One region of the Scandinavium tedordense genome, then DNA from elsewhere that is predicted to be linked to it. Evidence: predicted binding sites of a transcription regulator. Region 1 holds the regulator's gene; each other region holds the start of a gene.
The links. The regulator LexA, encoded in region 1, represses DNA repair genes until DNA is damaged. The targets are predictions, from matches to a motif close to TNCTGTATGTACATACAGNA.
Positions count from the first base shown of each region.

Region 1 (8,192 bases):
TTGATCAGCACCGCACTCCCATAGTTCGCCGACGCCACGCCGGTTCCCCCCATGGCATCATTTCTTGCTTCTGACCACGTATTGGCCGCTCCCGCCTGATTTGCCATAAACAGGGAGACAGCCGCAGACACCACAGAATATTTGATATTTTTTTTCACGGTTTGCTCGTTATTTGCAGATGAACGTTAATCCCCTTTCAGTTATCCGCCAAAAAGGGTCGAACTATTGCTGTGAATAACGATATAAAAAGCAGCCAATTAGGGTGATTTGCGTTAAGGGGCGCTGTGATAACGTTGGAATATGCGTCGCCCCTCAATATTTATAGAAGAGATTGTTATTTCCGTGAAGGTTTCCCATCGTGTGGACCAAAAAACTGTGGCGGATGGTCCACCCATCGATCCTGGCGTGTCGCGGCATACTCTGGATTCAGCGGATAATATATCCGGTTGTGCTTTTTATTCACTTCTCCGACGACCAGTAACTCCACCTCTTCCTCAGTATTATTGATGAAGGTGTGGCAGACACCAGTGCCTGACGGGAATCCCACGCTGTCGCCCGGTTCCAGCTGCCAGAGGTAGCCGTTGATCCACGCCTGAGGGCGGCCTTCAATCACATAAATAAACTCTTCTTCATCGCTTTCGGCGTGGGGATAAGAGGTACGTCGGCCGGGTGAAAGACGTTCATGGTGAATGCCAAGACGCATCAGGCCCAGCTTGCGAGCCAGCGGCGCGCCAACGGAAAACAGCTCTTTGCTATCGGGATAACCGGCGTTATCAGGCTCTTCCAGCTCGCGCCAGTGTCGAATACAGTCTGGTCTTTTCATGGTGTTCCCTCAGGTAGTGATGCGTCAGGTATAGCATACCCTGCAGGTTATCGGCGTTTCGGCCATAACATGATAAAGTAGGCGTTTACTTTACACCCGATTCGAGGCGCCTATGGACCAGACCACTCCACAAGACATGCTCGTGCAGGCCGAAAGGCTTTGCGCACAACGTGGCGTTCGTCTGACACCGCAACGCCTCGAAGTATTACGCCTGATGACCATACAAAAAGGTGCAATCAGCGCGTACGACCTGCTGGACCTGCTGAAAGTCAGTGAGCCGCAGGCGAAGCCGCCCACCGTTTATCGCGCGCTGGAGTTTTTACTCGAGCAAGGGTTTGTGCATAAGGTGGAATCGACCAATAGCTACGTGCTGTGCCATCTGTTTGATAAACCGTCGCATACGTCGGCGATGTTTATTTGCGATCGCTGTGGCGTGGTGAAGGAAGAAGCGGCTGACGGAGTGGAAGACATTATGCATACGCTGGCAGCCCGCATGGGGTTTGCGCTGCGTCATAATGTGATTGAAGCGCATGGGCTGTGCTTAGGGTGTGTTGAAGTGGAAGCTTGCCGCACGCAGGACTGCTGTGGTCATGACCATACAATTCAAATCAAACGAAAGCCCGGTCAAAAGTAAGCGCGACAAAAAGAGTGGGCGGCCTTAAGCCGCCCCGAGGGTTGTACTTCCTTGTACGCACGGGTAGTGCGTTTGTTTACCAGCGATAATCGTTGCGGGTTTCCCAGTCTTTGACCTCGTCCTCGGCCTGATCTTTTGCGTATCCGTAACGCTCCTGGATTTTCCCGACCAGCTGGTCACGCTTACCTTCGATAACCGTAAAGTCATCATCGGTGAGCTTACCCCATTTCTCTTTCACTTTACCTTTCAGCTGTTTCCAGTTGCCGCCGACTTCGTCTTTATTCATGATCTATTCCTCATCAGTTCGGTGGTGCAGAGTGAAGATACGTCGTCCGTTAACACCGTTTTCTGCTGGACGTGATAAAGAGTATAGGTAAGCATTTCGCCATCCGGGGATTATTCAGAATCTTTAACCACCGACTGAAATAAAGTCGTTACGAAAACCACGTTCCTTGCTGCCAGTGACGTCGCCAAATCCATGCCAGAGACAGCCCGCGCAGCGCCAGGAATACCGCCAGCGCCAGCCACAATCCGTGATTGCCCAACACCGGCACCGTCAACAGCGTGAGGGCAAAACCGGCAGCCGCCACCGCCATGCTGTTACGCATTTCCGCCCCGCGCGTCGCACCGATAAACATGCCGTCGAGCAGATAACACCACACGCCGATCACCGGTAAAACCACCTGCCAGATGACGTAACGATCGGCCAGTTCGCGCAGCTGGGTAATCGATGTCAGCATGGCGACGATGTGCTCCCCCGCCACGGAATAAATCAGCGCAAAGGCCAGAGCAACAATTCCGGACTGACGGCAGGCCGCTTTCCAGACGTCCAACAGCTGGCTGTCATCCCGCGCGCCATAAGCCTGCCCGGAATGCGCTTCCACCGCATAAGCAAAACCATCCAGCGCGTAGGCGGTGAAGGTGAGCATCGTCATCAGCACCGCGTTCACGGCGACGATATCGCTGCCCAGTCGCGCGCCAAATACCGTGAGCGCACCAAAACAGAGCTGCAGCAGCAGCGAGCGCAACATGATGTCGCGATTCAACGCCAGCAGGCGGCGGATATTGCCGCGCCAGGCCTCTTTGAGCATATCCAGCGATATGCCACGCAGGTGAAGCACGCGCCGCACCATCAGCAAGCCAATGAAAAATGTCGCGTATTCGGAACATGCCGTCGCCAACGCAGCGCCCTGCACGTTCATATGCAGGCCCATCACCAACCATAAATCGAGCACGATGTTTAAGACATTGCCGACCACCAGCAAAATTACCGGCGCGCGCGCGTACTGAACACCGAGCAGCCAACCGAGCAGAACCAGGTTTGCCAGGGACGCAGGCGCGCTTAACCAACGGATTTCGAGGAAACGCCGCGCCTGTTCCAGTACGGCATCGCTGCCGCCGACAATATGCAGCGCCAAGTCAATCAGAGGGGTGCGGAGCACAACAATCACCAGGCCCGCTCCCAGCGCCAGCAGCAAGGGCTGCACCAGCGCGCGAGCCAGACGTACAGGGTCTTTAGCGCCGTAGGCTTGTGCGGTGAGGCCGGTGGTGCTCATGCGCAGGAATAACAACAGCATGAACAGGAAACTGGTCGCCATGGAACCGATCGCCACGCCGCCGAGATAAACAGGACTGTCAAGATGACCGATGACCGCCGTATCCACCAGACCCAACAGCGGCACGGTGATATTTGAGAAAATCATCGGCAGCGCGAGACGCCACAATGCCTTGTCTGCAGTGGTGAAGAGCGACATGAGAAAACCTGTGATTGTGAATGCGTAAAACGAAGTGGCGCCAGAATAGCGCCACTCTTCCCGTCAAAGATTACGTGGCTAATGTGCTGGCGCTGGACGCCTGAAAGCCATGTGAATTATTGAGGATTTCTAAAGCCCGTTACAGCCACTCGCCGTTGCGAATAACGCCAACTGCCAGCCCTTCGATGGAGAAGTTCTGCTGACGCAGATCGACCACAATCGGAGAAAACTCGCTATTTTCAGGTAACAGCTCAACAGTGCTGCCCTGTTTTTTCAGCCGCTTAACCGTCACTTCATCGTCGATACGGGCGACAACGACCTGACCGTTACGCACATCCTGCGTTTTGTGAACCGCGAGCAAATCACCGTCGAGAATACCGATATCACGCATCGACATTCCGCTGACGCGCAGCAGGAAATCGGCGCTCGGCTTGAACATCGCCGGGTCGACCTGGTAGTGGCCTTCAATATGCTGCTGTGCCAGCAGAGGTTCACCCGCCGCAACACGCCCGATCAGCGGGATACCGGTTTCTTCTTCTACCAGAAGACGAATGCCGCGTGAGGCACCGGAAACAATCTCGAGCACACCTTTACGTGCCAGCGCTTTCAAATGCTCTTCAGCCGCGTTCGGGGAACGGAACCCCAAGCGCTGCGCGATTTCCGCACGCGTTGGCGGCATGCCCGTCTGGCTGATGTGATCCCTGATGAGATCGAACACCTCTTGCTGCCTGGTCGTTAACGCTTTCATTCCGCCCCCTGGGTGTATATACAGTTATGCTGTGAGTATATACAGTTAATGGCGAATTTGGAACCGCAAAACGCACAAAAAACCAGACGTTTGCGTAATTCTGCGGGCGTTATCGATAATGCGACCACAGCAGCGTTACCCAGGTGAATAAGGCGATAGCAATTGCCAGAAACACCGCGGCAGAACCCATATCTTTTGCACGACCCGACAATTCGTGACGTTCCGTCCCGATGCGGTCAACCACCGCTTCAATCGCACTGTTGATAATTTCCACTATCATCACCAGAAGCACTGAGCCAATCAGTAACACTCGGGTGATGGCATCCACATCTAACCAACAGGCGAGAATGATGGCGACAACAGCAGCAACGCCTTCCTGGCGAAAAGCGGCTTCGTTTTGCCATGCAGCGCGAAATCCCTTCCAGGAGTAACCTGCTGCTTTGACGATTCGGGTTAACCCGGTGGTATCATTTGCCATCAAAAGAACCTTTTACATTATTTAGCATCAATGTCACTGCGCGCCTGACGCGGTAGAACAGATATTCTGTGCACTTTCTGTTATCCTTGCGGCGCATTTGCATGATTAACCAGAGGCTTTACATCGTTTATGTCTGGCTGGCCACGAATTTACTACAAATTACTGAATTTACCATTAAGCGTGCTGGTAAAAAGTAAGTCTATCCCGGCAAATCCTGCTGAGGAACTGGGACTCGATACCTCACGCCCTATTATGTACGTTCTGCCGTATAACTCGAAGGCAGATCTGCTGACTTTACGCGCCCAATGTCTGGCGCATGGTCTTCCGGATCCGCTGGAGCCGCTCGAAATCGACGGCACCGAGCTGCCGCGTTACGTGTTCATTCACGGCGGGCCGCGCGCATTTACGTATTACACGCCGAAAGAAGAGTCTATCAAGCTGTTCCACAATTATCTGGATTTGCATCGCAGCAACCCAGAGCTCGATGTGCAGATGGTACCGGTGTCCGTGATGTTTGGACGTTCCCCGGGCCGCGAAAAAGGCGAAGTAAACCCACCGCTGCGCATGATGAATGGCTTCCAGAAATTCTTTGCCGTGACTTGGCTCGGTCGCGACAGCTTCGTGCGTTTCTCACCGTCCGTTTCGCTGCGCCGCATGGCCACCGAGCACGGTACCGACAAAATTATTGCACAAAAGCTGGCACGTGTGGCACGAACTCACTTTGCCCGTCAGCGTTTGGCTGCCGTCGGCCCGCGTCTGCCTGCGCGTCAGGACTTGTTCAACAAGCTGCTGGCGTCCAAAGCGATTGCACGCGCGGTGGAAGACGAAGCGCGCAGCAAGAAAATTTCCCATGAAAAAGCGCAGCAAAACGCCGTCGCCCTGATGGAAGAGATTGCAGCGAATTTCTCTTACGAAATGATTCGCCTCACCGATCGCGTGCTGGGCTTCACCTGGAACCGTTTGTACCAGGGGATCAACGTTAATAATGCCGAGCGCGTGCGCCAGCTGGCTCACGACGGCCATGAAATTGTTTATGTCCCCTGCCACCGCAGTCACATGGACTACATGCTGCTGTCCTACGTGCTCTATCACCAGGGGCTGGTGCCGCCGCATATCGCCGCGGGCATCAACCTGAATTTCTGGCCAGCCGGCCCGATTTTCCGTCGTCTGGGCGCGTTCTTTATTCGTCGTACCTTCAAAGGCAACAAGCTCTATTCCACCGTGTTCCGTGAATACCTCGGTGAGCTGTTCAGCCGTGGTTACTCCGTTGAATACTTCGTGGAAGGCGGTCGTTCCCGTACCGGTCGTTTGCTGGACCCGAAAACCGGCACCCTGTCGATGACTATTCAGGCGATGCTGCGCGGCGGCACTCGTCCAATCACCCTCGTGCCAATCTACATCGGCTATGAGCACGTGATGGAAGTGGGGACTTACGCGAAAGAACTGCGTGGCGCGACCAAAGAGAAAGAGAGCCTGCCGCAGATGCTGCGCGGGTTAAGTAAGCTGCGCAATCTCGGCCAGGGTTACGTCAACTTTGGCGAGCCATTGCCACTGATGACTTACCTGAACCAACATGTGCCGGAATGGCGCGAATCTATCGATCCGATTGAATCCATTCGCCCGGCATGGCTGACGCCAACGGTGAATAACATCGCCGAAGATCTGATGGTGCGTATTAACAACGCAGGCGCGGCTAACGCCATGAACCTGTGCTGTACCGCGCTGCTGGCATCACGTCAACGCTCTCTGACCCGCGAACAGCTGACCGAACAGCTGGAATGCTACCTGCAGCTGATGCGTAATGTGCCCTACGCGGCTGATGCCACCGTGCCGTCTGTCACTGCCAGCGCGCTGATTGACCACGCATTGCAGATGAACAAGTTCGAGGTCGAGAAAGACACCATTGGCGATATCATCATTCTGCCGCGCGAGCAGGCGGTGCTGATGACTTACTATCGCAACAACATCACCCACATGCTGATGATCCCGTCCCTGCTGGCGGCCATCGTTACGCAGCATCGCACTATCTCGCGCACCGAGATGGTCCGTCATGTGGAGATGCTGTATCCGATGCTGAAATCCGAACTGTTCCTGCGTTGGGAAAAAGAAGAGCTGGCGGGCGTTATTGACGAGCTATTAGCAGAAATGCAGCGTCAGGGGCTGGTGACCATCGAGAACGACGATGTTCGCATTAATCCGTCGCATTCCCGCACCCTGCAGCTGTTGGCGGCCGGGGCGCGTGAAACGCTGCAACGTTATGCGATAACCTTCTGGCTGTTGAGCGCTAATCCGTCCATCAACCGTAGCACGCTTGAAAAAGAGAGCCGTACCGTGGCTCAGCGTCTGTCGGTGCTGCACGGCATCAACGCGCCAGAGTTCTTCGACAAAGCGGTGTTCAGTACTCTGGTATTGACCCTGCGTGACGAAGGCTACATCAGCGACAGTGGCGATGCCGAACCGGCTGAGACGATGAAAGTCTATCAGCTGCTGGCCGAACTGCTGGCACCGGATGTCCGTCTGACTATCGAGAGCGCCAGTCAGGACGCGTGATCTAAGCGCATAAAAAAAGGCGGAGCCATTCACATGGTTCCGCCTTTTTTTTGTTACCGGGTGATCATGCCCGGCAAGCAATGCGCCGCCGGGGAAAAATTAAATCAGGTAACTCATCGCCAGACCGATAAACAGTACCAGCCCCACGTAGTTATTGTTCAAAAACGCCTTAAAGCAGGCATCACGGTCACGGTCTTTAATCAATTTTTGCTGGTAAACGAACAGCGCACCGGCGACAAATATCGACCAGTAGAACTCCCAATTTAAGCCGCTCACCCAGCCCACGGCAGCCATCAGCGCCAGCACGGCCACCTGCAAAATACCGATGATCAGTTTGTCCTGTTTACCGAACAGAATGGCGGTCGATTTCACGCCAATCTTGAGGTCATCGTCTCTGTCGACCATCGCGTACTGAGTGTCGTACGCCACGGCCCAGCAAATGTTGGCGAGGAACATCAGCCAGCAACTCAGGGGCAGCGATTCACTCACCGCGGCATAGGCCATCGGAATCGACCAGCCAAATGCTGCGCCCAGCACGACCTGCGGCAGATGGGTGTAGCGCTTCATAAACGGATACACCCACGCCAGCGCTAACCCTGCTACCGACAACAGAATGGTCATCTTATTGAGGGTCAGCACCAGCAGGAACGAGAGCACCACCAGCACGATAAACAGCGTACGTGCCCCTTTCTCGCTCACGTCACCGCTGGGTAACGGGCGATGTGCGGTGCGTTTAACATGTCCGTCAATTTTGCGGTCCGCGTAATCATTGATCACGCAACCGGCGGCGCGCATCAGCCAGACGCCCGCCACAAACACCGCGAGGATCCACAGCGGCGGCACGCCAGGCATCGCCACCCACAGCGCCCATAATGTCGGCCAAAGCAGCAGCAGCGAGCCGATTGGCTTATCAATTCTCATCAGACGGCTATAAGCCTGCAGCTTATTCTGCGTCAGACTCCTCTCCATAATTCACTTCCTCTCAGTACAGCGGTGACGCAGGCAGAAACAGCTCGGTTAACAGCAGCGGTTTTCCGCTCAGCCGGAGACGGGAACGACGCCCCCACAGCTCTGCATCTTTACCAATTTCAATAAAATCACGGGTTAAAGTGGATGACGTAAACAGATAGCGCCCCAGCGGCGTTTTGCCCAGCTGTTGCAGTTGCAGCTCGGGCCCGCTCAGGGTGGATTCAGGCACAACCGTG
Region 1 covers NZ_JALIGG010000047.1:72,334-80,525, forward strand. The annotation lists gene MUU46_RS02525 (conjugal transfer protein TraF) at 1-158, opposite strand, end outside; gene MUU46_RS02530 (cupin domain-containing protein) at 335-823, opposite strand; gene zur (zinc uptake transcriptional repressor Zur) at 936-1,457, shown strand; gene MUU46_RS02540 (CsbD family protein) at 1,534-1,743, opposite strand; gene dinF (MATE family efflux transporter DinF) at 1,892-3,211, opposite strand; gene lexA (transcriptional repressor LexA) at 3,351-3,959, opposite strand; gene MUU46_RS02555 (diacylglycerol kinase) at 4,069-4,437, opposite strand; gene plsB (glycerol-3-phosphate 1-O-acyltransferase PlsB) at 4,567-6,987, shown strand; gene ubiA (4-hydroxybenzoate octaprenyltransferase) at 7,087-7,956, opposite strand; gene ubiC (chorismate lyase) at 7,970-8,192, opposite strand, start outside.

Region 2 (8,192 bases), on a different contig from region 1:
AGCGGGTTACAGCAAAACAGGAAGGGTGCTTCAGAAAATGAAAACCGGCCACGCGGGCCGGTTGATATGAGGTGATTTAAATCGCCACTGGCGCTTTAATACCGGGGTGCGGGTCGTAGCCTTCAATCTCGAAATCATCGAACTGATAATCAAAGATAGACGCTGGCTTACGTTTGATAACCAGCGTCGGCAGCGCCCGAGGCTCACGGCTCAGCTGCAGATGCGTCTGGTCCATGTGATTGCTGTACAGGTGCGTGTCGCCCCCAGTCCAGACGAAGTCACCGACTTCGAGGTCACATTGCTGAGCCACCATATGCACCAACAGCGCGTAGCTTGCGATGTTAAACGGCAGGCCGAGGAACACATCGCAAGAACGCTGATACAGCTGGCATGAAAGCTTGCCGTCTGCCACGTAGAACTGGAAGAACGCGTGGCACGGTGCCAGCGCCATTTTGTCCAGCTCGCCGACGTTCCAGGCTGACACAATGATTCGACGCGAGTCGGGGTCATTTTTCAGCTGTTCGATAACCGTGGTGATTTGGTCAATATGGCGGCCGTCTGGCGTTGGCCATGCGCGCCATTGCTTACCGTACACCGGGCCCAAGTTGCCCTGATCGTCAGCCCATTCATCCCAGATGGAGACATTGTTTTCATGCAGATACGCAACGTTAGTGTCACCCTTCAGGAACCACAGCAGCTCATGGATGATGGAGCGTAAATGACAGCGCTTGGTCGTCACCAGCGGGAAACCATCCTGCAGGTTGAAGCGCATCTGGTGGCCGAAAATCGATAACGTGCCGGTACCGGTACGGTCATTTTTTGGGGTGCCCTCGTCGAGCACCTTCTGCATCAGATCAAGATACTGTTTCATGCTTCCTCAGGAGACTTGTTGCTGCGGGCGATGACGAAATGCCCAGACCATCATAATGATTCCAGCCAGAACCATCGGAATGGAAAGGATCTGCCCCATGCTGATGTACTGTACCCATTCACCGGTGAACTGCGCATCCGGCTGGCGGAAGAATTCAACGATGATGCGGAACAGACCGTAGCCGATCAGGAACAGGCCTGAAACAGAGCCCGTCGGGCGTGGCTTGCGGATGAAAAGGTTGAGGATGATAAACAGCACCACGCCTTCCAGCGCCAGTTCGTAAAGCTGCGACGCATGACGCGGCAGCACACCGTACTGATCGAACAGAGACTGCCATTCAGGATGCGACGGCAGTAACGCCAGGTCTTCCGCACGGGAGCTCGGGAACAGCATGGTGTAATGGAAGGAAGGGTCAACGCGGCCCCACAGTTCACCGTTGATGAAGTTGCCCAGACGCCCAGCGCCGAGACCAAACGGGATCAGTGGTGCAATAAAGTCAGCGACCTGGAAGAAGGTGCGCTTCGTGCGTTTGGCAAAGACAATCATGACGACGATAACGCCGATCAGGCCGCCGTGGAACGACATACCGCCATCCCAGACACGGAACAGATACAGCGGGTCGCTGAGGAACACCGGCATGTTGTAGAACAGGACATAGCCGATACGCCCGCCGAGGAAGACCCCGAGGAATCCGGCGTAAAGCAGGTTTTCAACTTCGTTCTTCGTCCAGCCACTGCCCGGTCGGTTCGCCCTGCGAGACGCCAACCACATTGCGAAGATAAAGCCGACGAGATACATCAGTCCGTACCAGTGAAGCGCAACCGGTCCAATGGAAAAAATCACCGGATCAAACTCCGGGAAATGCAGATAACCACTATTCATCTGTCACCACAAGTGCTTGTTATTCCGCCGAAAGTGGTCAGCGGTAGAGACGTGCAGCCTGAAGACTGCCCCAAAGGTGCGAATGATAGCACAAGGCAGTCGGCTGGGAGGCGCTGAAAGATGTAAAAGATATGTATAAACACGGGGTCAGCAGGCAGAGGCGCCGCCAGGAACTGACGTTTACCTGCCGCCGCGAATCAGGCCACCAAGGCCCCGGCGTTCCATGAATGCCGCTACCTGATGGCGCACTTCGGTAGCGAGTTGCGCATCCAGGCTCCGCTGTGCCAGGTTTTTCGCATCTTCAAGTTCGATGTGACGCAGCAGGTATTTCACACGCGCCACTGACCGCCCGTTCATCGACAAATGGCGGAAACCCAAGCCAATCAGGATAGTCACGCACATCGGGTCGCCCGCCATTTCACCGCAAACGCGTAGATCGATGTCGAGGCGCTCGGCGTCCTGAGCAATCATCGACAGTGCGCGAAGCAGCGCCGGGTGCAGGCTATCGTACATGTTGGCTACGCGGGTATTGTTCCTGTCGACTGCCAATAAATATTGCGTCAGATCGTTAGTCCCCACGGAGATGAAATCAACCCGGCGAGTCAGATGCGGCAGCATGAATACCATCGATGGCACTTCCAGCATCACGCCAATCCGCGGTTTCGGGATCTCGTAGCCGATCATCTCTTCCACTTCGCGCCCGGCACGTTCAATCAGGCGTTTCGCCTCATCGACTTCATCAATACTGGTGATCATCGGCAACAAAATGCTGAGGTTACCCGTCGCGGCGTTGGCACGCAGCATCGCGCGAACCTGAACCAGGAAGATCTCCGGCTGATCGAGAGTGATGCGGATCCCACGCCAACCGAGGCATGGGTTTTCTTCGCTGATGGGCATGTACGGCAGTTGTTTGTCGGCCCCGATGTCCAGCGTTCGCAGTGTTACCGGTTTGTCGTTGAACATTTGCAACATGCCCTGATACTGGGCCACCTGCTCTTCTTCTGACGGGAAACCGCTTTGCAGCATGAACGGGATTTCAGTGCGATAGAGCCCGATGCCGTCGATGCGGCTACCGAGCTTCTCTTCGTGCTCTGGGCTTAAACCGGCATTCAGCATTACCTTCACGCGTTCGCCGCTTTTCAGCTGCGCCGGACGATCAACGTCATCTTCCGCGATTCGGCTGAGCTCATTTTCTTCGGTTACCAGCCGTTGGTATTCCTGCAGGAGTACCGGCTCGGGATCGACCAGCAATTCACCGCGATAACCATCGACCACCAACATTCGGCCATGCAGCACCGACGGCTGTATATCGGCGCCCATGACCGTCGGGATCCCCAACGCGCGTACCATAATGGCGGCGTGAGAGTTCGCCGCACCGTCACGCACCACGACGCCCGTCAGTCTGTCCTGCGGCACTTCGGCAAGTGTGGTCGCCGAAAGCTCATCAGCCACCAGCACGAAGCGCTCCGGCCACGCGTTCGGGCCCTGCACGGAGTCATCGAGATGGAAAAGCAGACGTTGACCCAGCGCCCGGAGATCGCCCGAACGCTCTTTAAGATAGCCATCACTCAGGGCCGCGAACTGCGCAGCAAATTTTTCAATGATGGTTTTGACCGCCCATTCTGCCACCGAGCCTTTGTCCACTTCAGCGAACAGCTCTTTGCGCAGTCGCGCGTCTGATAACAGGTGTGAATAGAGATCGAAGATAGCCGCGGTTTCTTTCTGGGCCCCGGCCGCAAAACGCTTGCTGTAACGACGAAATTCGCCGGCTGCCTCTTCCAGCGCACCGGTCAGACGCTCACGCTCAAGCGCGGTGTCCAGCGTTGATGCTTCGTACACCTGCTCCATCAACGGCAGTGTAGAATCCATCCAGCCCTGACCAATCGCCACCCCGGATGCAGCCGCCAGCGCGCGAATGCGCGTTTGACGGTACTGACCAAAAAGTGCCGTGAGCTGAGACTGAGAGAGGATTGCCGCCATTTGAGTGGCAAGCGTAACGAGGAAGGATTCTTCACTTTCGTCGAACTGACGCAGTTCGCGCTGCTGAACCACCAGCACACCAAGCAGTTGGCGGCGCTGGATGATCGGCACACCAAGAAATGCGCGGTACTTTTCTTCCTTTACGGAAGGAATGTATTTGAAGCTCGGATGCTTTTGCGCATCCGCGAGGTTAATGGGCTCCGCGAGGCGTCCCACCAGGCCAACGACACCTTCGTCAAAGGCGAGTGTAATAGTCCGTCCACGTGGCTTTTTCAGCCCGCGAGTGGCCATCAGGTAATAGCAGCGCCTGTCATGGTCAGCGAGGTAAACCGAACACACTTCGGTTTCCATTGCCTGACAGATATCTGTTACCAGAATATCGAGCGCCTCGTTCACACGGGGCGCACTGGCTACTTTCTCGACTATTTCTCGCAACCGGGTGAGCATAATGTGCGTGGCTTAACCTCTTTTACGTCGATAAGCAGGGGCAGTGTTCTGCGGTTTTGGGGTACTTTCCGTCAGCGCCAGCACAACGCCTGCAAACTCCTTCATCACCCGACGGTAGACATCGCGTTTAAACGACACCACCTGACGCACCGGGTACCAATAACTTACCCAGCGCCAACCATCGAATTCCGGGGTACTGCTGGTTTGCATATTGATATCGGCATCGTTGCCTATCAACTGCAGGAGAAACCACTTTTGTTTCTGGCCGATACAAACCGGCTTTGTGTCCCAACGCACCAAACGTTTCGGTAACTTGTAACGCAACCAGTTCCGGGTAGAGGCCAGGATCCGCACATCTTTACGGCTTAGCCCAACTTCTTCGAACAATTCCCGATACATCGCCTGCTCAGCCGACTCGCCCGGGTTTATCCCTCCTTGAGGGAATTGCCAAGAGTGTTGACCGTAACGCCTGGCCCACATTACCTGACCCAGGCGGTTGCAGATTACAATTCCAACATTTGGGCGGTAGCCATCGTCATCAATCACCGGACTACCTCTAAAAACAATTTTCAATGTGAATGATTGTTTCACACTCGCTGGAAACGGTAAACCACTCTCTTGCGGCGATAACATCGGATAACAATTGAATAACTCACAGCTATCATCAAAGTTATAAACAGATAAGACCGTCACGGGACCATTTTATTCACTTTTTCTGTGGATAGAGTTGTGAAGAAGCCGCGAGTTACTATGGGAAAACCTTGAATCGTCTTAAAAGCGCCATTTTTTATCATTAAAATAAAATGATGTTATTCATCACTTTAGAATAGTTCCTTTTCATTAAACATGCCATAACGTGACGATCGTCACATAGGTGATCCTTGTGCTGATGAAAGATCGAACAACGTCGTTTTTATCCACAGATTGTGCCACTAACTTAAACACTTTTTGTGTGAAAATTGGATTTTCGTCGCACGTCAAGCCTGTAAATGGAAACAGTAGTGAGGGTTTTCCCCAGTTATCCCACTTTTCTGTGGATAACTGGGTGTAAGATCCTGTTCATTGTCAGTGACCAGATTGGGAAAACCTTTTGCAGCGCAAAAAATGTTGATTTTTTTTAGTAAAAAAACGCTATGAAATCATCATATTGGCGTGGTTATTCAGAAAAGGGTAAACTCTTTCCATAACGGGGATAAACCCCGCTCACTTTTCAACCAAAGGCGTGCCGTTATGTCCCTGCTGTCTCCCCTGCGTCATTCTCCTCAGTCTGAAGCCGAGCTTTTAGCCCAGGCGCAGCAGCTGGCGGGTTATTCGCTGGGTGAATTGGCGGCGATGGCAAACCTGCCCATTCCACCCGATTTAAAGCGGGATAAAGGCTGGATTGGTGTGCTGCTTGAGATTTGGCTGGGTGCCAGCGCAGGAAGTAAACCCGAGCAGGATTTCGCCGCGCTGGGCGTCGAGCTGAAAACGATCCCCGTCGACCGCAACGGCCGTCCGCTGGAAACCACGTTTGTCTGCGTCGCCCCGCTGACCGGCAACAGTGGTGTCACATGGGAAACCAGCCATGTCCGGCATAAACTCAAGCGAGTACTGTGGATCCCGGTTGAAGGCGAACGCACTATCCCGCTGGCTGAACGCCATGTCGGGGCGCCATTGCTGTGGAGTCCGAGCGTAGAAGAAGAGCATCAGCTGCGCATGGATTGGGAAGAACTGATGGATTTGATTGTGCTCGGTCAGGTGGAACGCATTACCGCTCGCCACGGCGAAGTGCTACAGCTACGTCCGAAAGCAGCCAACAGTAAAGCCCTAACGGAAGCCGTCGGCACACACGGTGAACCTATTCTTACCCTCCCGCGTGGTTTTTATCTGAAGAAGAACTTCACCGCCGTCCTTCTGGCCCAGCATTTTCTGCTCTGACACGATTCGTTTGGGGTAAGGCCGCCTGTGGCTTATAATTGCACTTTTCGTTTTTGGCAGGATTTACAATGTTTGCATGGGTAACCGATCCCAACGCGTGGATGGCGCTTGGGACGCTGACGATCCTTGAGATCGTTCTGGGCATCGATAATATTATTTTTCTCTCTCTGGTCGTGGCCAAACTCCCGACGGCTCAGCGCAATCACGCGCGTCGAATCGGTCTGTTTGCGGCGATGATGATGCGACTGGCGCTGCTGGCGTCAATCGCCTGGGTTGTCAGGTTGACCAATCCGCTGTTTACGCTTTTCGATCACTCGTTCTCAGCCCGTGATCTGATTCTACTGGCTGGCGGCCTGTTCCTTATCTGGAAAGCGTGCAAAGAGATCCACGAATCGATTGAAGGTGAAGAGGAAGGGCTGAAAACTAACGTCCACTCTTTCTTCGGCGCTATCGTTCAAATCATGCTGCTCGACATTATCTTCAGCCTTGATTCGGTGATTACGGCGGTGGGTCTGTCCGATCATCTGTTCATTATGATGGCTGCGGTGGTGATTGCCGTGGGCGTGATGATGTTTGCCGCGCGTCCGATTGGCGAATTTGTCGACAGGCATCCGTCGGTCAAGATGCTGGCGCTGGCATTCCTTATCCTGGTCGGCTTTACATTAATGCTGGAAAGTTTTTCTATTCATGTGCCGAAGGGGTATATCTATTTCGCGATGTTTTTCTCCATTGCCGTGGAGAGTCTCAATTTACTGCGAAATAAAAAAAATCCGCTTTAAATTCAAAGACAGCCTTCAAAATGAGGGCTGTCCTGCAATCTTTTTAAGATTTTACTGCTTTTTACTTACTCCTTACCGGGTTATATCTAGAATGGTATGAGTTGCGGTCATATAAGGGGTAATAATGATGAAAAAATGGGCAGTTTTGATTTCTGCAGTGGGACTGGTATTTGCTGTTTCCGGTTGCAGCAGTGACTACGTGATGGCAACGAAAGATGGCCGAATGATTCTGACGGATGGGAAACCGGAAGTTGATGACGACACCGGCCTTATCAGTTACGAAGATCAGCAAGGTAACAGCATGCAGATCAACCGTGACGATGTCTCTCAAATCATTAAGCGCTAAAAGAAAACAGGTCAGCTCGTCTGGCCTTTTTTGATTTTTTACTTCCGCTTTTTCCTCGCATCTGCCATGTTTATACCCAAAATAATTCGAGTTTCATCACGGCGGCAAGAGAATGAGTCCCGGCGAACTTAGTAACCTAAGTGATTCGGGCGAGTGAACGTAGCCAACAAAGATGCAGCTTGAAGGATGACGGGTATATATTCTTTTGTCTGGGCGCCTGTTGCGCCCTTCCTGACGTTTTTGATATGACGTTGTTGATATACAAAAAGGAAGACGGCTATGCACTATCACCGTATCCCCCACAGCTCACTGGAAATCAGTACTCTTGGGCTGGGCACTATGACGTTTGGTGAACAGAACAGCGAAGCCGACGCCCATACACAGCTCGATTACGCCGTTGCTCAGGGCATTAACCTGATTGACGTCGCAGAGATGTATCCCGTACCACCGCGCCCGGAAACGCAGGGTCTGACCGAAACCTACGTCGGCAACTGGCTGGCGAAACACGGCAACCGTGAAAAACTGGTGCTGGCATCAAAAGTCAGCGGCCCAACGCGCAACAACGACGACGGCATTCGCCCGAATCAGGCGCTCGATCGCAAAAATATTCGCGATGCGCTGCACAACAGCCTGACTCGTCTGCAAACCGACTATCTCGACCTGTATCAGGTGCACTGGCCTCAGCGTGCGACCAACTGCTTCGGCAAGCTTGGCTACGAGTGGACGGAATCACAGCCGGTTATCACCCTGTTGGAAACTCTCGAAGCGCTGACCGAATTCCAGCGTGCGGGCAAAATCCGCTACATCGGCGTCTCTAACGAAACCGCATTTGGCGTGATGCGCTATCTGCACCTCGCCGATAAACACGACCTGCCGCGCATCGTCACGATTCAGAACCCGTATAGCCTGCTGAACCGCAGCTATGAAGTGGCTCTGGCAGAAGTGAGTCAGTATGAAGGGGTGGAGTTGC
Region 2 covers NZ_JALIGG010000048.1:45,427-53,618, reverse strand. The annotation lists gene thyA (thymidylate synthase) at 77-871, opposite strand; gene lgt (prolipoprotein diacylglyceryl transferase) at 878-1,753, opposite strand; gene ptsP (phosphoenolpyruvate--protein phosphotransferase) at 1,934-4,180, opposite strand; gene rppH (RNA pyrophosphohydrolase) at 4,193-4,726, opposite strand; gene mutH (DNA mismatch repair endonuclease MutH) at 5,411-6,097, shown strand; gene MUU46_RS02955 (TerC family protein) at 6,166-6,876, shown strand; gene MUU46_RS02950 (YgdI/YgdR family lipoprotein) at 7,004-7,222, shown strand; gene MUU46_RS02945 (NADP(H)-dependent aldo-keto reductase) at 7,502-8,192, shown strand, end outside.
Region 2: the regulator LexA is predicted to act here: its motif matches at 5,162-5,181, upstream of mutH (DNA mismatch repair endonuclease MutH).

Region 3 (8,192 bases), on a different contig from region 1:
ATCTCCCGCGTTATCTGGCGCAGCGGTTTCTTGAAAGCGGCGCTTTAGTCGAAAAACAGGTCGCGGCTCACGTTCCGTTTGATGCGGTGTGGATCGGCTGGAATGAACAGACCGCGGGCCTGGCGAGCGCCTGGTGGCGGGAGGCAGTTTTGGCAAATAGTGCTATCGCGGCAGTCTATAACCGCGCCCTTGGTGAATAATCAGGCATTTAAGGAAAAGTTTTCTTTGATGAGCCTCTGGTTCTCTTGTTTTTATGGGGGGAAGGGGGCAAAATACGCGCCAGCAAAAAAGAGACTAACCGACGCAATTTTATGGCGTCGGTTATTTTTTTGCTTTCGAGACACACTCATTCATACAAGAGGCCGGGCTTCGTACCGGATAGATACTTACTTAAAAATCGACAGTTGTTGTCGCCGAGGATATATAAAAAATGGGGCAATTTTTTGCTTACGCGACGGTTTTCACCGTAAAGGGGAATAACCATGTCGCATAATGCTACTCCAAACACCTCTCGCGTGGAATTACGTAAGACGCTTACGTTGATTCCGGTTGTTATGATGGGTCTTGCCTATATGCAGCCTATGACGCTGTTCGATACTTTCGGTATCGTATCTGGAATGACCGATGGTCATGTCCCGACAGCCTATGCATTCGCTCTGGTAGCCATCCTGTTTACTGCGTTAAGTTACGGTAAGCTGGTTCGCCGCTATCCGTCCGCAGGATCAGCCTATACCTACGCCCAAAAATCCATTAGCCCGACGGTTGGCTTTATGGTGGGTTGGTCTTCGCTGCTTGATTATCTCTTTATGCCGATGATCAATATCCTGTTGGCAAAAATCTACTTTGAAGCGCTGGTACCTTCGGTTCCCTCGTGGATATTTGTTGTCGGGTTAGTGGCCTTTATGACCATTTCCAACCTGCGCAGCATTAAAACCGTGGCTAACTTCAACACCCTGATTGTGGTGCTGCAGATGGGTATCGTTGCCGTTATTGTCGGCATGATCATCTGGGGCGTTCACAACGGTACGGGTGCAGGTACGCTGACCAGTAGCCGCCCGTTCTGGTCTGATGGCGCGCATATCACGCCGATGATCACCGGTGCGACTATTCTGTGCTTCTCGTTCCTGGGCTTCGACGGTATCTCTTCTCTGTCTGAAGAAACCAAAGATGCCGAGCGCGTTATCCCGAAAGCAATTGTCCTGACAGCGCTGATTGGCGGTGGGGTCTTTATCGTTGCATCTTACTTCCTGCAACTGTATTTCCCTGACATCTCTCGCTTCAAGGATCCAGATGCGTCACAGCCAGAAATCATGCTGTACGTGGCGGGTACAACCTTCCAGTGGTGCGTGCTTATCTTCTCAAGCGTGACCGTGCTGGCATCTGGCATGGCAGCACACGCAGGCGTTTCTCGTCTGATGTACGTGATGGGCCGCGATGGCGTGTTCCCGAAAAGCTTCTTCGGTTACGTGCATCCGAAATGGCGTACCCCAGCATGGAACGTGCTACTGGTGGGCGCGATTGCTCTGTTGGCGATTAAATTCGACCTGGTAACAGCCACGGCGTTGATTAACTTTGGTGCGTTGGTGGCCTTCACCTTCGTTAACCTGTCGGTAATCTCGCAGTTCTGGATCCGCGAAAAGCGCAACAAAACGCTGAAAGATCACTTTAACTACCTGTTTATGCCGGTATGTGGTGCGTTGACCGTCGGTGCGCTGTGGATTAACCTGGAACAAAGCTCGATGGTTCTCGGTCTGATTTGGGGTGCAGTTGGCCTGATTTATCTGGCCTGTGTGACTCGCAGCTTCCGTAACCCGGTGCCGCAGTACGAAGACATCGCGTAATCTCGACGTGCGATAGTCAAAAAAAACCGGAGACACTGTCTCCGGTTTTTTTATGCCGGTCATTCTGACTTAAACAATCTCTTGTGCGTATTGATACAGTGTTTTCAGCAGGGCGAGTTTCTCGTCATTCCCTTCATACTGAACGTAAAGCTGCTGCAGTTCATCGGCATAAGCCTGAAGGAATTCCTGGGTAAAGACGTTACGACGGTGCTGCAACCAGCGCTGCTGCTCTGATTCATCCAGCGTGCCAGGGAAGTTACGCGCCCGATAGTTGAACAGCAGTTTTTCGATGCGCTTATCGGCAAATGTGAGATCCAGCGCGGGCAGATTACGCGGCTCGGTCTCCAGAAGAATTTTCATCGCTGCGCGGTCTGCATCACTAAAGAAACCGTTGTAGAGCTGGGTGTCGACGTTTTCCGAGGGTACAAAAGGCTCCGCTTCAGCAAATATCGCCACTACTTTATCGCGCACCTGCGGGTTATCGCGCAGCACCTTCAGATTATCCAGGCACTGCTGGCGGTTGATGCCTAGCCTGTCGGCATCTTCCGGGCGTAATGTATTGCCCTGCGCGAGAATAGGGCATTTATTCAGATGCACCAGTTTCACCGGAACCGCCGACAGTTCGCCGAGATCGGCTTTCGGCGTGTATAAGCGCTCACGCAGTTCATCGGCGTTCAGTTCGAGCAACGGAGACATATCGCCCGCCAGGTCGACCATAATCACCGCGTTACGGTTGTCCGGATGCCAGGCCAGCGGTGCCACCCAACTGGTGTTTCCGCGCCATGCCCCGAACATACCGGAAATATGCACCAGCGGTTTCATCTGCGGCACATCGATCAGCGTCGCCAGTTTATTCTTTCCGCGGAAGGTATACAGATAATCGAATAAGCGTGGCTGACGCGCTTTCACCAGTTTAGCCATCGCGATGGTGGCGTATACATCGGCCATCGCATCGTGGGCGTTACTGTGCTCGATTCCGTTGGCTTTGGTCAGATGTTCCAGGCGAAAGCTCGGCAAACCGTCTTCATTTTCTGGCCAGTTGATGCCTTCCGGACGCAGGGCGTAGCAGGCGCGCATCACATCGAGCAGATCCCAGCGCGAGTTATGGTTCTGCCAGCTCCAGGCGTAGGGGTCGAAGAAATTACGGTAGAAAATGTTACGCGTCACTTCATCATCGAAACGCACGTTGTTGTAGCCAACCACGCAGGTTTTCGGCACGGTAAACAGATCATGGATCCGTCTCGCAAACGCCGCTTCATTTTCGCCTTTGGCCAGCGCTTCCTGCGGCGTGATACCGGTAATCATTACTGCCTGAGGCTGCGGCAGATAATCATCAGCAGGCTTGCAGTAGAAGACTTCAGGTTCGCCAATGATATTGAAATCAGCGTCGGTTCGAATGGCCGCGAACTGAGCGGGGCGGTCCAGCTGCGGGTGGGTGCCGAAGGTTTCGTAGTCGTGAATCAGGAATCCGGCTTGCGGTTGCGTTTCTTGCATGGGCTGTCTGTGATCCGTAGGCGCGTTAGCCGGTAATGGTAAACGATTTGCCCGATCATCAGAAGCTCGGCGGGGCGATCCCTCGGCGTCGCTCCCAGTAAATGTCATACTTTCTTGCAATTTAACGCTGTCAGCAAAGCGTAACTACCGTAAAAAGAACGGGAATACGAAAAGTTGAGGATATGCTGTTGAAAGGCCGTTTTTTTATTGCTGTTTCTTTGCTCGCTTCGAGCATTTCTTGCGCAGTTGCTGCAGATTATATTCCCGCACCGGTACAACCTCCTGCGATCCAGGCCGCATCCTGGGTGCTGATGGATTACACCACCGGCCAGGTACTCACCGCTGGTAACGAACACCAGCAGCGCAACCCAGCCAGTCTCACGAAGCTGATGACCGGCTACGTGGTTGACCGCGCGATCGACAGTCATCGCATTACCGGAGATGACATGGTCACCGTGGGTCGCGATGCTTGGGCAAAGGGCAATCCTGTTTTTGACGGATCCTCTCTAATGTTCCTCAAGGCGGGCGATCGTCTGAGCGTGCATGACTTAAGCCGCGGACTGATTGTCGATTCCGGGAACGACGCTTGTGTAGCATTGGCTGACTACGTCGCAGGTGGCCAGCCACAGTTCGTCAAAATGATGAATGATTACGTGAGCAAACTGGGCCTGAAAGATACCCATTTCGAAACCGTGCACGGTCTTGATGCGCCAGGACAGCACAGTTCGGCGTTCGACCTCGCGGTATTATCCCGGGCGATTATTCATGGTGAGCCTGACTTCTATCATATGTATAGCGAGAAGAGCCTGACCTGGAACGGCATCACCCAAAACAACCGTAACGGCTTGCTGTGGGATAAAAACCTGAACGTTGATGGACTGAAAACGGGCCACACGGCTACCGCCGGGTTTAACATCATTGCGTCTGCGGTGGATGGCAAGCGCCGTCTGATTGCGGTGGTAATGGGCGCTGAGAGCTCGAAAGGGCGTGAAGACCAGGCGCGTAAGCTGCTGCACTGGGGCCAGCAGAATTTCGATACCGTTCAGATCCTGCATACCGGCAAAAAAGTCGGCACTGAACGCATCTGGTACGGCGATAAAGAACACATCGACCTGGGCACCGATCAGGACTTCTGGCTGGCCTTACCTAAAGCCGAAGTGCCGAAAATCAAAGCCAAATACGTGATGGACAAAAAAGAGCTGGATGCGCCAGTCGCGGCCCATCAGCGCGTCGGTGAAATTGAACTCTACGACGGCGATAAGATTGTTGCTCACTGGCCACTGGTGACGCTGGAAAGCGTGGGCAAAGGAGGCATGTTCTCGCGCTTGAGCGACTGGATGCACCATAAATCCTGAGCCAATCCCGTTTGACCAAACGCCCTCTTCGGAGGGCGTTTTACTTCCCCTATTTGTGAAACATCGCACATACTCCTTCAGGTCTGTTTGCTAGATTTTAACTGTATATTTGTCCAGCAGCTATGTTAGCGGAGGCAATATGGATTACAGCATTACTCAGGAAAATCGTCGCGTCATCGCCGGTTTTCATATGGTTGGCCCATGGGAACAGACCATCAAACAGGGCTTTGAGCAGTTGGCGATGTGGGTGAACGGGCACAAAATCCACGCCAAAGAGTGGGTGGCGGTTTACTACGATAACCCAGATGAGGTGTCGGCGGAAAAGCTGCGGGCTGACACCGTGGTCACCGTGGAAGACGGATTCACGATACCGGCCAATAGTGAAGGGGTGATTGTCACCGAAATCGCGGCAGGAATGTACGCCAAAGCCGCTACACGCGTGGTCAATCATGATTTCTCCACCCCGTGGTATCAGTTCTTCAACAGTGTGCTGGAGGACAAAGACTACGAGTTAGAAGCAAAACCCTGCTTCGAGCTTTATCTCAATGACGGTAATCAGGAAGGTCACTGGGATATCGAAATGTATGTACCTGTTAAAAAACGCGCTATTTAAAGTAAACAAGCCTGCTTTTTAAAAGGTTATTTACGCTTCCGTGATGCCAGGGGCAGAAAAACAGATACAATTGTGTTTTCTGCCCTAGCCGGAGTGCGGGTGTGCGCGCTGATAAATCACTGAGTCCTTTTGAAATTCGTTTATACCGCAACTACCGTGTTGTTCACGGGGTGCGTATCGCTCTCGCGTTTGTACTGACGTTTCTGTTGGTGCGTCTTTTTCACGTGCCTGAGGGGACCTGGCCGCTCATTACGCTAGTCGTTATTATGGGGCCCATCTCTTTCTGGGGAAACGTGGTCCCGCGTGCGTTTGAGCGTATCGGCGGCACAGTTTTCGGCTCCGTACTGGGGCTGGTGGCACTGAAGCTGGAGCTGATGTCGCTGCCGTTGATGCTACTCTGGTGCGCGGCGGCGATGTTCCTCTGCGGCTGGCTAGCTCTGGGCAATAAACCGTATCAGGCGCTGCTGATTGGCATCACGCTGGCAGTGGTTATCGGTGCGCCGTCAGGCGATATGCACATGGCGCTATGGCGAAGCGGGGATGTGATTATCGGTTCGCTGCTGGCGATGCTGTTTACCGGGATTTGGCCGCAGCGAGCGTTTCTCCACTGGCGTATCCAGATGGCAAACTACGTCACTGAATTTAACCGTCTTTATCAAACTGGGTTCTCGCCGAACTTACTCGAACGCCCGCGTCTTGAACGCCGACTGCAAAAAGTCCTGAACGACGTGGTAAAGATGCGTGGCCTGATAACACCCGCCAGTAAAGAGACCCACATTCAGAAATCGATTTTTGAAGGTATTCAGACGGTGAATCGTAATCTGGTCTGTATGCTTGAACTGCAAATCAATGCCTGGTGGGCCTCGCGCGACAGCCACTATCTGATGCTCAACGCCCACACCCTGCGAGACATGCAGCAGATGACCCAGCAGACATTGCTCACCATTGCGCATGCGCTTTATGAAGGCAATCCGCAACCGATTCTGGCTAACAACGAAAAGCTGAACGATATCGTCATCGAGTTGCGTCAGTTGGTGAATGACTATAAAGGCAAAGACCTGGCCGAAACGCCGATGCATGGATATGTCTGGTTAAGCATGGAACTGGCGCGACAGCTGGAACTACTGTCACACCTGATCTGTCGGGCGTTGCGCAAATAACGCCCACCCGGTCACGGTTTGCCGCGTGCTTGTTTCGATTCAGCTACGTTTAGGGTTATGATTGAGGCAGAGCAAAAACCATTGTCATTCGCGGCCGCTAGCAGTTATGTTTACCCGTAGCGGCTGTTTTACGAATCCGAATCTCAATTATCAGGGGTGTAAAAATGGAAACAACCAAACCTTCGTTTCAGGACGTTTTGGAGTTTGTTCGTCTGTTCCGTCGTAAAAACAAACTGCAGCGCGAAATTCAGGACGTTGAGAAAAAGGTCCGTGACAACCAGAAGCGTGTACTGCTGCTTGATAACCTCAGTGACTACATCAAACCAGGCATGAGCGTTGAAGCTATTCAGGGCATCATCGCCAGCATGAAAACCGACTACGAAGATCGCGTGGACGATTACATCATCAAAAATGCTGAGCTGTCTAAAGAGCGTCGCGAGATCTCTAAAAAGCTGAAAGTGATGGGCGAGCTGAAATCAGCTGAAAGCAAAACCGAGTAAGTTTGCACGTCGCAAAAGCCTGAATCTGAAAACCCCGCCGATGCGGGGTTTTTTTATGGCTGCAATAAACTGAGTCATTTGCTGGTGTCCGGCGATCGGGTGAAGGCCAACCCAACGCCACGCAGGGCGCTGGCGATGCCGGTTATTGCGCTCTCGATGTAGAGAGCTATATTTAGCCTATAGCCATCATGTCAATAATAGGGAAATTATGATTCGTACACTCTCGCTTGCCTTGGGGCTAGCCGCCGTTATTCATAGTGCCCAGGCGGTCACCTATCCACTTCCTCCCGAAGGGAGTCGGCTGATAGGTGCGCCCTTAATTGTTACCGTTCCGGAGGGGAATACCCAGCCGCTGGAATATTTTGCCGCACAGTATGGGCAGGGGTTCAGCAACATGCTGGAGGCCAATCCAGGCGTTGACCCGTTCCTGCCGAAAGTGGGGACTGCGTTGACCATTCCGCAGCAGCTGATCCTGCCGGACACGGTACGCGAGGGCATTGTAATTAACGTCGCCGAAATGCGACTTTATTATTATCCGGCAGGAAGCGGGACGGTGGAGGTTTTACCGATAGGAATTGGTCAGGCCGGGCGTGAAACACCGCGTAACTGGGTGACGAAAGTGGAGCGCAAGCAGGAAGCCCCGGGCTGGACACCGACGGCAAATACCCGGCGAGAGTATGCGAAAGAGGGGAAGACCTTGCCTGCGTTCGTACCGCCGGGCGAGGATAACCCGATGGGGTTGTACGCAATCTACATCGGTAAGCTGTACGCCATCCACGGCACTAACGCCAACTTTGGTATCGGCCTGCGCGTCAGTCAGGGATGTATCCGCTTGCGCAAAGACGACATTAAATACCTGTTTGATAACGTGCCGGAAGGAACGCGGGTACAGCTTATCGACAGGCCAGTAAAAACCACCGTCGAACCCGGCGGGCTGCGTTGGCTGGAGGTGCATGAGCCGCTGTCCCGTAACCGGACGGAGTTTGAATCAGACAAGAAAGTCCCACTGCCGATGACTCCGGCATTGAACGCCGCAACTCGGGGCGCTGAAGTGGATGCCAGCGTGGTCAGCGCTGCGTTAACGCGCCGTTCCGGGATGCCGGTTATGGTGAGTATGGGGGCCGCAAACACCGGGCAGCTGTAAATTCTCGGTGAGAAGATAAAGCAAAAAGCCCGCGTAGTTACCTAAGCGGGCTTTTCTAAATATGGCTCCTCTGACTGGACTCGAA
Region 3 covers NZ_JALIGG010000056.1:476,698-484,889, reverse strand. The annotation lists partial or broken gene MUU46_RS15515 (LysR substrate-binding domain-containing protein) at 1-255, shown strand, start outside; gene yoeI (membrane protein YoeI) at 431-493, shown strand; gene MUU46_RS15505 (APC family permease) at 483-1,841, shown strand; gene sbcB (exodeoxyribonuclease I) at 1,911-3,335, opposite strand; gene dacD (serine-type D-Ala-D-Ala carboxypeptidase DacD) at 3,524-4,690, shown strand; gene sbmC (DNA gyrase inhibitor SbmC) at 4,830-5,303, shown strand; gene MUU46_RS15485 (FUSC family protein) at 5,405-6,463, shown strand; gene MUU46_RS15480 (DUF496 family protein) at 6,628-6,963, shown strand; gene ldtA (L,D-transpeptidase) at 7,172-8,107, shown strand; tRNA gene MUU46_RS15470 (tRNA-Asn) at 8,170-8,192, opposite strand, start outside.
Region 3: the regulator LexA is predicted to act here: its motif matches at 4,790-4,809, upstream of sbmC (DNA gyrase inhibitor SbmC).

Region 4 (8,192 bases), on a different contig from region 1:
CGACTGACATGGAATGCGTCAGGCCACAGAACGGCGCGAGGGTCAGGCGACCACCATAAAATTGGGTCGCCGGGTGAAAACCAGGGAAAGATACCCCGCTGATAGGCCATCAGCAGTCGCGCTGGGCTAAGATCGCCACCTAGCGCGAGCAAACCGTTAGGCTCGCGCAGGGCACCTTCCGGCGATGGAAAGGTTATAGAATGACGTGACAACTGGACCAGCCGCATACTTCACAACTCCACGCCTGATAAGCCTAATAATAGTGAATAGTAGTCTACAGACGCTGTCTGAACTGGTAATAGCGCCCCTGTTGGGCCAGCAATTCTGCGTGATTACCATGCTCAATAATTTGTCCGTTGTCCATCACAATTATTTGCTCAAAACGTGCCAGCCCGCGCAGGCGGTGGGTCACCATTAGCACAGTTTTTTCACGCATCACATCGGCTAGTAAATCAAGGATTTGGCTTTCTGTGGTGGCGTCGAGGCCTTCGGTTGGTTCGTCGAGCAGCATTAGCGGCCCATCGTGCAGCAGGGCGCGGGCAATGGCCAGGCGGCGTAGCTCGCCACCGGAGAGTTGACGCCCACCTTCACCAAGCCAGCTGTTGAGCCCGCCATCGTCGAGCAGTTTTTCCAGACCGGTACGCACAAGAACAGCGCTCAGTGCGTCATCTGTGGCGTTCGGGGCTGCCAGCAGAAGGTTATCCCGCAGGGTAGCGCTGAAAAGGTGTACGCGTTGTGGAACCACGCTCATGGTGCGGCGGAGTGTCATTTCATCGATAGATGAAATTGGCTGCTCGTTTAGTAGTAATTCACCGGTCTGAGGATCCCACGCCCGGGTCAGCAATTGTAACAAGGTCGATTTACCGCAGCCAGTGCGGCCCAGAATCGCAACATGTTCTCCGGCATTGACGCGCACATTAAGATTCGCCAGCGCGGGTTGAGTCTGCTGCGGGTAGGTGAAGCTGACATTGTTCAGGGTAAGACTCACGTGCTGCGGTACTTCAGAAACAGTCTCTGGGAATGTGACTTCGGCTTGTTGTCCAGTCAGTTCTGTTATCCGTACTGCGGAAGCCATTACCTGTCCAAGGTGCTGGAATGCGCCAGTCACCGGGGCCAGCGCCTCAAACGCGGCGAGCGCACAGAACACGAACAGCGCGATCAACGGGCCTGGCTGGCTATTGCCGCCCACGCCGCCTGCGGCCATCCATAGCATCACAATGACCGCCGCGGCCCCCATCAGCAGCATCAGTGCCTGGGAAAGGGCTGTCAGCTCGGACTGACGACGCTGCGCCTCATGCCAGCTCAGCTCCGTCTGTTCCATCTGCTCGCGATAGCGCTTGCTGGCACCGAATATTGTCAGTTCGGCCTGACCGTGCAGCCAGGATGTGAGCTGCTGGCGGTATTCACCACGAAGCTGCGTCAGGTTCTCACCGGCTGGCTTTCCGGCCCGGTAAAACAGCGGCGGCAGCAGGAACAGCGTCAGCAACATAATGCCGCCGAGGGTCAACGCCAGCGTCAGGTCAAGGAAACTCAGGCCAAACGTGACCACCAGAATGACGACCAGCGCACCAATCAGCGGGGAAATGACTCGCAAGTATAGATGATCGAGGGTATCGACATCCGCCACTACGCGGTTGAGCAATTCGCCCTGACGAAAACGTGCCAGCCCGGCAGGGGAGAGCGGCAGCAGCTTGCTGAACGTAAATACGCGAAGGTGCTGCAACACGCGGAAGGTCGCATCGTGGCTAACCAGACGCTCGAAATAGCGTCCAGCGGTACGGATAATGGCGGCTCCACGTACACCCGCGGCAGGCAACATATAGTTAAAGGTGTAGGCGCCAGCAAAACCGACGGCGGCCGAGGCGGACAAGAACCAGCCAGAGAGCGTCAGCAGGCCAATGCTGGCCAGCAAGGTGATAATCGCGAGCACAACGCCGAGGGAGAGCAACCATTTGTGCCGCTTATATAACGCCAGGTAAGGGGCTAAAACGCGCATTTAAATTTCCTCCTGACGATGGGAAAGCAGGTGCGCAAAATGCCCCTGTGCTTCAGCAAGCTCTGCAAACGAACCCTGCTCGACGATTTGGCCTTGATGCATGACCCAAACGGCATCCCATTCGGCAAGGTTTTCTAACTGATGAGTGACCATCAGTGTGGTCTGGTTGGTTGCAGCTTCCGTCAGAGCCTGCATAACGCGCTGTTCGCTGTGCGCGTCGAGACTGGCGGCTGGCTCATCCAGTAACAAGAATCGGCAAGGAGAGAGCAGGGCACGGGCCACGGCCACTCGCTGGGCCTGACCGACGGACAACCGGGCCGCCTGATCGCCGACTGGCGTATCAATCCCTTGCGGAAGCTGGCTGACAAATTCGTTCACCCAAGCACGGTCGAGCGCGTGTTGCAGCTGCGCCTCATTGGCTTTTGGATTCGCCAGCAGCACATTTTCACGCAGCGTATGCGCTGGAAGCTGCGGATTTTGTCCGACCCAGCTCAATAGGCCTCGCCATGCGTCAGGTTCCAGGTCACGCAATTCTGTCCCACTCACCTTCAAAGATCCGTCATATGGCAGAAAACCTGCCAGGGTATTGAGCAGGGAACTTTTTCCCGAACCGCTCTGGCCGACCAGCACCACGCGCTCGCCAGCGGCGAGGCTGAAATCTAGCGGTCCGGCGAGGATTTTACCTTCCGGCGATTTAATCAGCAGCCCCTGCGCTTCAAGGCTCACATTTTGAGTTTCATCTGGCGTGACGCTGCCACGCTCAGGCTGTGCCAGTGGCGCTTCAAGGAAGGTTTTCAGACTGTCGGCGGCACCCACTGCCTGCGCTTTGGCATGATAAAACGCACCCAAATCACGCAACGGCTGGAAGAATTCCGGAGCCAGGATCAGTGCCAAAAAGCCTGACATTAAGGTGACTGTCGTGCCATAGCTGCCAAAATTCAGCTGGCCAAGATAGGAGAAACCAAAGTAAACGGCGACAACGGCAATCGAAAGCGAAGTGAAAAATTCCAGAACGCCAGAGGAGAGGAAAGCGAGTCGCAGAACTTCCATCGTGCGCTGGCGGAAACTTTCGGAAGCCTGACGAATAGTGTCGGTTTCCGCTTCACCGCGTCCGAAAATACGTAAGGTATCCATCCCGCGCAGGCGGTCGAGGAAATGGCCACTCAGTCTTGCCAGTGCCTGGAAATTACGACGGTTGGCATCGGCGGCACCCATCCCAACCAGTGCCATAAACATCGGGATCAGTGGGGCGGTGCACAGCAGAATTAGCGCGGCAGCCCAGTTAGACGGGAAAATCGCGATAACGATAAGCAGCGGCACGGTCGCTGCCAGCGCCATCTGCGGCAGATAACGGGCATAGTAATCATGCATGTCGTCGATTTGTTCAAGAATCAACGTCGCCCAACTGCCCGCAGGTTTACCCTGGATCCACGCCGGACCCGCTTGTTGTAGGCGGTCGAGTACCGTTTTTCGGATCTCAAAACGAATATGCTGCCCGGCATGGAAACCCACCCGTTCTCGCAGCCAGACCACCCACGCGCGCAGGATAAAGACCAGAACCAGCATGACGAAAGGCAGCAGCAGCGCTTCCCGAGGAATGTTCTCTATAATCATGTGGTGCAGGATCTTGGCCAGAAGCCAGGCTTGGGCGATGATCAGCACTCCGCTGACCGCACCGAGCAGACGAGAAAGCATCAGCCATCGGCGGGAGAAAATGCTTTGCTGTTTTAACCAGCGGGTAAGCTCTTGTTGACGGGTTTTATTCATTGCGTGCTTAGCAGGTGTCTTATTAGAGATCATTAGGCATAGCAATGTTACATCGGGGAAAAAATAAAGGCGACTTATCGTCGCCTTCTTTACCTTTGTTACTGACTTGTAAAGATTATTTAGCCTGGTCCGCCAGGCCGTCGAGATAACGCTCTGCGTCCAGCGCGGCCATACATCCCGTGCCTGCGGAGGTGATCGCCTGACGGTAAATATGGTCCATGACGTCGCCTGCGGCAAACACACCCGGAATGCTGGTCTGCGTTGCATTGCCATGAATGCCGGACTGTACTTTGATGTAGCCATTTTCCAGCGCCAGCTGGCCGTCAAAAATGCCAGTGTTAGGGCTGTGGCCGATAGCAACAAACAGACCTGCTACGTCAAGAGACTCAATGTTGTCGCTGTTCTGCGTATCACGCAGACGCAAGCCGCTGACGCCCATCTGATCGCCGGTAACTTCTTCGAGCGTGCGATGGGTGTGCAGCACGATGTTGCCGCTTTCCACTTTATCCATCAGACGTTTGATCAGAATTTTCTCCGCGCGGAAGCTGTCACGACGGTGAATCAGATGCACTTCAGAGGCAATGTTTGCCAGATATAACGCTTCTTCAACTGCGGTGTTACCGCCGCCGATGACCGCGACCTTCTGATTGCGATAGAAGAAACCATCGCAGGTGGCGCAGGCAGAAACACCGCGGCCTTTAAATGCTTCTTCTGATGGCAGGCCCAGGTAACGGGCGGATGCACCTGTCGCGATGATCAGTGCGTCACAGGTGTATTCGCCGCTGTCACCGGTCAGACGGAACGGACGGTTCTGCAAATCAACTTTGTTGATATGATCGAACAGGATTTCGGTTTCAAACTTAACCGCATGTTCATGCATACGTTCCATTAGCGCAGGCCCGGTCAAATCGCTCGGATCACCTGGCCAGTTTTCCACTTCTGTGGTGGTGGTCAATTGACCACCTTTTTCCATGCCGGTAATCAGTACCGGTTGCAGGTTCGCGCGTGCGGCATAGACCGCAGCGGTGTAGCCGGCTGGTCCAGAACCAAGAATAAGCAGTTTACTGTGTTTGGTCGTGCCCATGAGATCCCCATAAATGTTGGCAGACAATGGGCGCGATTGTAGGGAATTTGCGGAAGTAATAAAAGGGTGCAGGAATTTTGTTAACGATATGTGTAATAGATTGCGTCAATGGATTGGTGATTTTATCTACGCTTGCGATAACAAATTCTACTGCTATCGGGGTGATTATAAGGAGATAACATGAGGAACGTCCCTGGGTGATTATGAATATCTGGCATGTTGTACTAAAAATCGATGTTTTGCTTTGACAATCCCCTGTGCTTTTGCGAAAACAATGAAGGGAGAAAAAACAGCGTTTGTCGTGTGGTGAATTTTCATGCACGTAAATGCCATTTTTAACCGGGCCAGCATCATCGGCGCATGGCGTGGACAGACGCCATTCGAGATGGCGGTGGCTGCCGACAGGCAACGGCTTCTCAACACGTACCCTTGGGTTATGCGTTACATCTGGTGACAGATTTTTTACGCAGACGACGGGCACAGGCTCTGAACAGTGAAGTGCACAGGGTCCAGACAGGAGTAGGGAAGGAATACAGAGAGACAATAATAATGGTAGATAGCAAGAAGCGCCCAGGCAAAGATCTCGACCGCATCGATCGTAACATTTTGAACGAATTGCAAAAGGATGGGCGAATTTCCAACGTCGAGCTTTCTAAACGAGTGGGACTTTCTCCGACACCTTGCCTTGAGCGTGTACGTCGGCTGGAAAGACAAGGGTTTATTCAGGGCTATACCGCGCTGCTGAACCCGCATTATCTGGATGCATCGCTGCTGGTTTTTGTTGAGATAACTCTGAATCGTGGCGCCCCGGATGTGTTTGAACAATTTAACTCCGCTGTGCAAAAACTTGAAGAAATTCAAGAGTGTCATTTGGTCTCCGGTGATTTCGACTATCTGTTGAAAACCCGCGTGCCTGACATGTCAGCGTACCGTAAGCTGTTAGGCGAAACCCTGCTGCGCCTGCCAGGCGTAAATGACACCCGTACCTACGTGGTTATGGAAGAGGTCAAGCAGAGTAATCGTCTGGTAATTAAGACACGCTAAACGGAACAGGTGCAAAATCAACGCAAGTTGATTACACTCCTGTTAATCCATACAGCAACAGTGCCGGGGAGACCCGGCGCTGTTGTCCGTTTTAGCATCAAGGACCTGGAGTGCCTTTCTTGAGCCAGGAATACACTGAAGAAAAAGAAGTAACGATTAACAGATTAAGCAGCGGGCGCCGTCTTCTTGAAGCGTTCCTGATCCTCTGTTCCCTTTTTGCCATCTGGCTGATGGCAGCTCTACTAAGCTTTAATCCTTCCGATCCCAGTTGGTCACAAACCGCCTGGCACGAACCGATTCATAATCTTGGCGGAATGCCGGGTGCATGGCTTGCGGATACGCTGTTTTTCATTTTTGGCGTAATGGCATACACCTTGCCCGTAATGATTATCGGTGCCTGCTGGTTCGCGTATAAGCATCGTGAAAGTGACGAATACGTTGATTATTTTGCAGTAGCGCTACGTCTAATTGGCGTGCTTGCGATGATCCTCACCATGTGTGGACTTGCCGCTATCAACGCAGATGATATCTGGTATTTCGCCTCCGGTGGCGTTATTGGCAGTCTGCTCAGCACCGCATTGCAACCCATGCTGCACAGCAGCGGCGGTACGCTTACCTTGCTTTGCATTTGGGCTGCAGGACTGACGCTGTTCACCGGCTGGTCCTGGGTCAGCATTGCCGAGAAAATCGGTAACTGGATCCTCAATATTCTGACCTTCGCCAGCAACCGTACCCGTCGCGACGATTCGTGGATCGACGATGAAGAGTACGAAGATGACGAAGAAGATCATGACGCAGAACCGAAGAGAGAAGGGCGCCGTGCCCGTATTCTGCGCGGTGCACTGGCGCGTCGTCAGCGCATTGCTGATAAGTTTAGCAACCCGATGGGGCGGAAAACGGACGCTGCGTTGTTCTCCGGTCGTCGAATGGATGAAGACGAAGTTGAAGTTCAATACAGCGCTCGTGGTCAAGCCGCAGATGCCGATGACGTGTTGTTCTCTGGCAATAGTGCAACGCAGCAGCCTGATACCGACGATGTTCTTTTCTCCGGCAACAGCGCGACCCGCCCGGCAGCCTGGGATGAAAACGACCCGCTGATGAACGGTCACTCCATTGCCGAACCGGTTGCCGCAGCGGCTGCTGCGATGGCGACCACTCAGGCATGGGCAGAACCTGCATCCGCTGCGATGGTTGCTCCTTCCGTTTCCGGCGGCGAAATGGCTGCACCGAGTGTGGAATGGCAGGCCGTTCCTGCCCCGCAAACGCCAGATCCGGTTATTGCTCCGTCTCCGGACAATTGGCCGCCGCAGGTACCAGTCGCGAAACCAGAATATGTTAAGCCAGAAGCCTTCCGTCATCAGCCTTCTATCGAAGAACTGTGGCAGGATCCGCAACCAGTGCCAGTGCAGCAGTACGCACAGCCTGAGCAGCCTTGGCAGCAACCTGAACCCGAGTATCACGCCCATGAATATATTCCGCCTGTAGAGCACGCTCCGCAGATGCCAGAAGTGGCGTTGGAACCGGAAGAAGAAATTAAACCGCAGCGCCCACCGCTCTACTATTTCGAAGAAGTGGAAGAGAAGCGTGCACGTGAACGTGAACAACTTGCAGCGTGGTATCAGCCAACGCCGGAACCGGCGACCGTGAAACCAACGACACCAATGCCAACGCCGTCTGCATCTATTGTCGATCCACTGGCCGCGGTTGCCCCAGCGGCAGCGGTTGCTTCCGTCGCGGCTAGCGTTCATCAGGTAACCGGTGCCGCAGCCGCTGCAGCAACGGCTGCGTCGGCTGCTCAGTTATTCAGCCCGGCAGATGCGCCGCGTCCGCAGGTTAAAGCAGGCATTGGCCCGCAGCTTCCACGCCCGAATCCTGTGCGTGTACCAACGCGTCGTGAACTTGCCTCGGCCTCATTTGGTATCAAAATTCCGTCACAGCGCCCGGCCGAAGAACTGTCTGACGAGCTGATGGGCGATGAAGATATTGATGAGCTACATCAGGACGAGCTGGCTCGTCAGTTTGCTGCCACCCAGCAGCAACGCTATGGCCAGGAATACGAAGACAACAGCTACGATGAGACGCCGGAAGACGAAGATGCCGTCGCAGAAGCCGAACTGGCACGTCAGTTCGCCGCCACGCAGCAGCAACGTTATTCCAGCGAACAGCCGCAGGGTGCGAATGTGTTCTCGCCGACGGACCATCAATTCTCACCGATGAAAACGCTGGTTGATGATACACCGAAAGCACCGTTGTTTACGCCGAGTGCCGCGCCGGAACAGCCACAACAGGCTTACCAGCAAC
Region 4 covers NZ_JALIGG010000057.1:577,174-585,365, forward strand. The annotation lists gene aat (leucyl/phenylalanyl-tRNA--protein transferase) at 1-227, opposite strand, end outside; gene cydC (heme ABC transporter ATP-binding protein/permease CydC) at 275-1,996, opposite strand; gene cydD (heme ABC transporter permease/ATP-binding protein CydD) at 1,997-3,763, opposite strand; gene trxB (thioredoxin-disulfide reductase) at 3,879-4,847, opposite strand; gene lrp (leucine-responsive transcriptional regulator Lrp) at 5,397-5,891, shown strand; gene MUU46_RS18715 (DNA translocase FtsK 4TM domain-containing protein) at 6,011-8,192, shown strand, end outside.
Region 4: the regulator LexA is predicted to act here: its motif matches at 5,929-5,948, upstream of MUU46_RS18715 (DNA translocase FtsK 4TM domain-containing protein).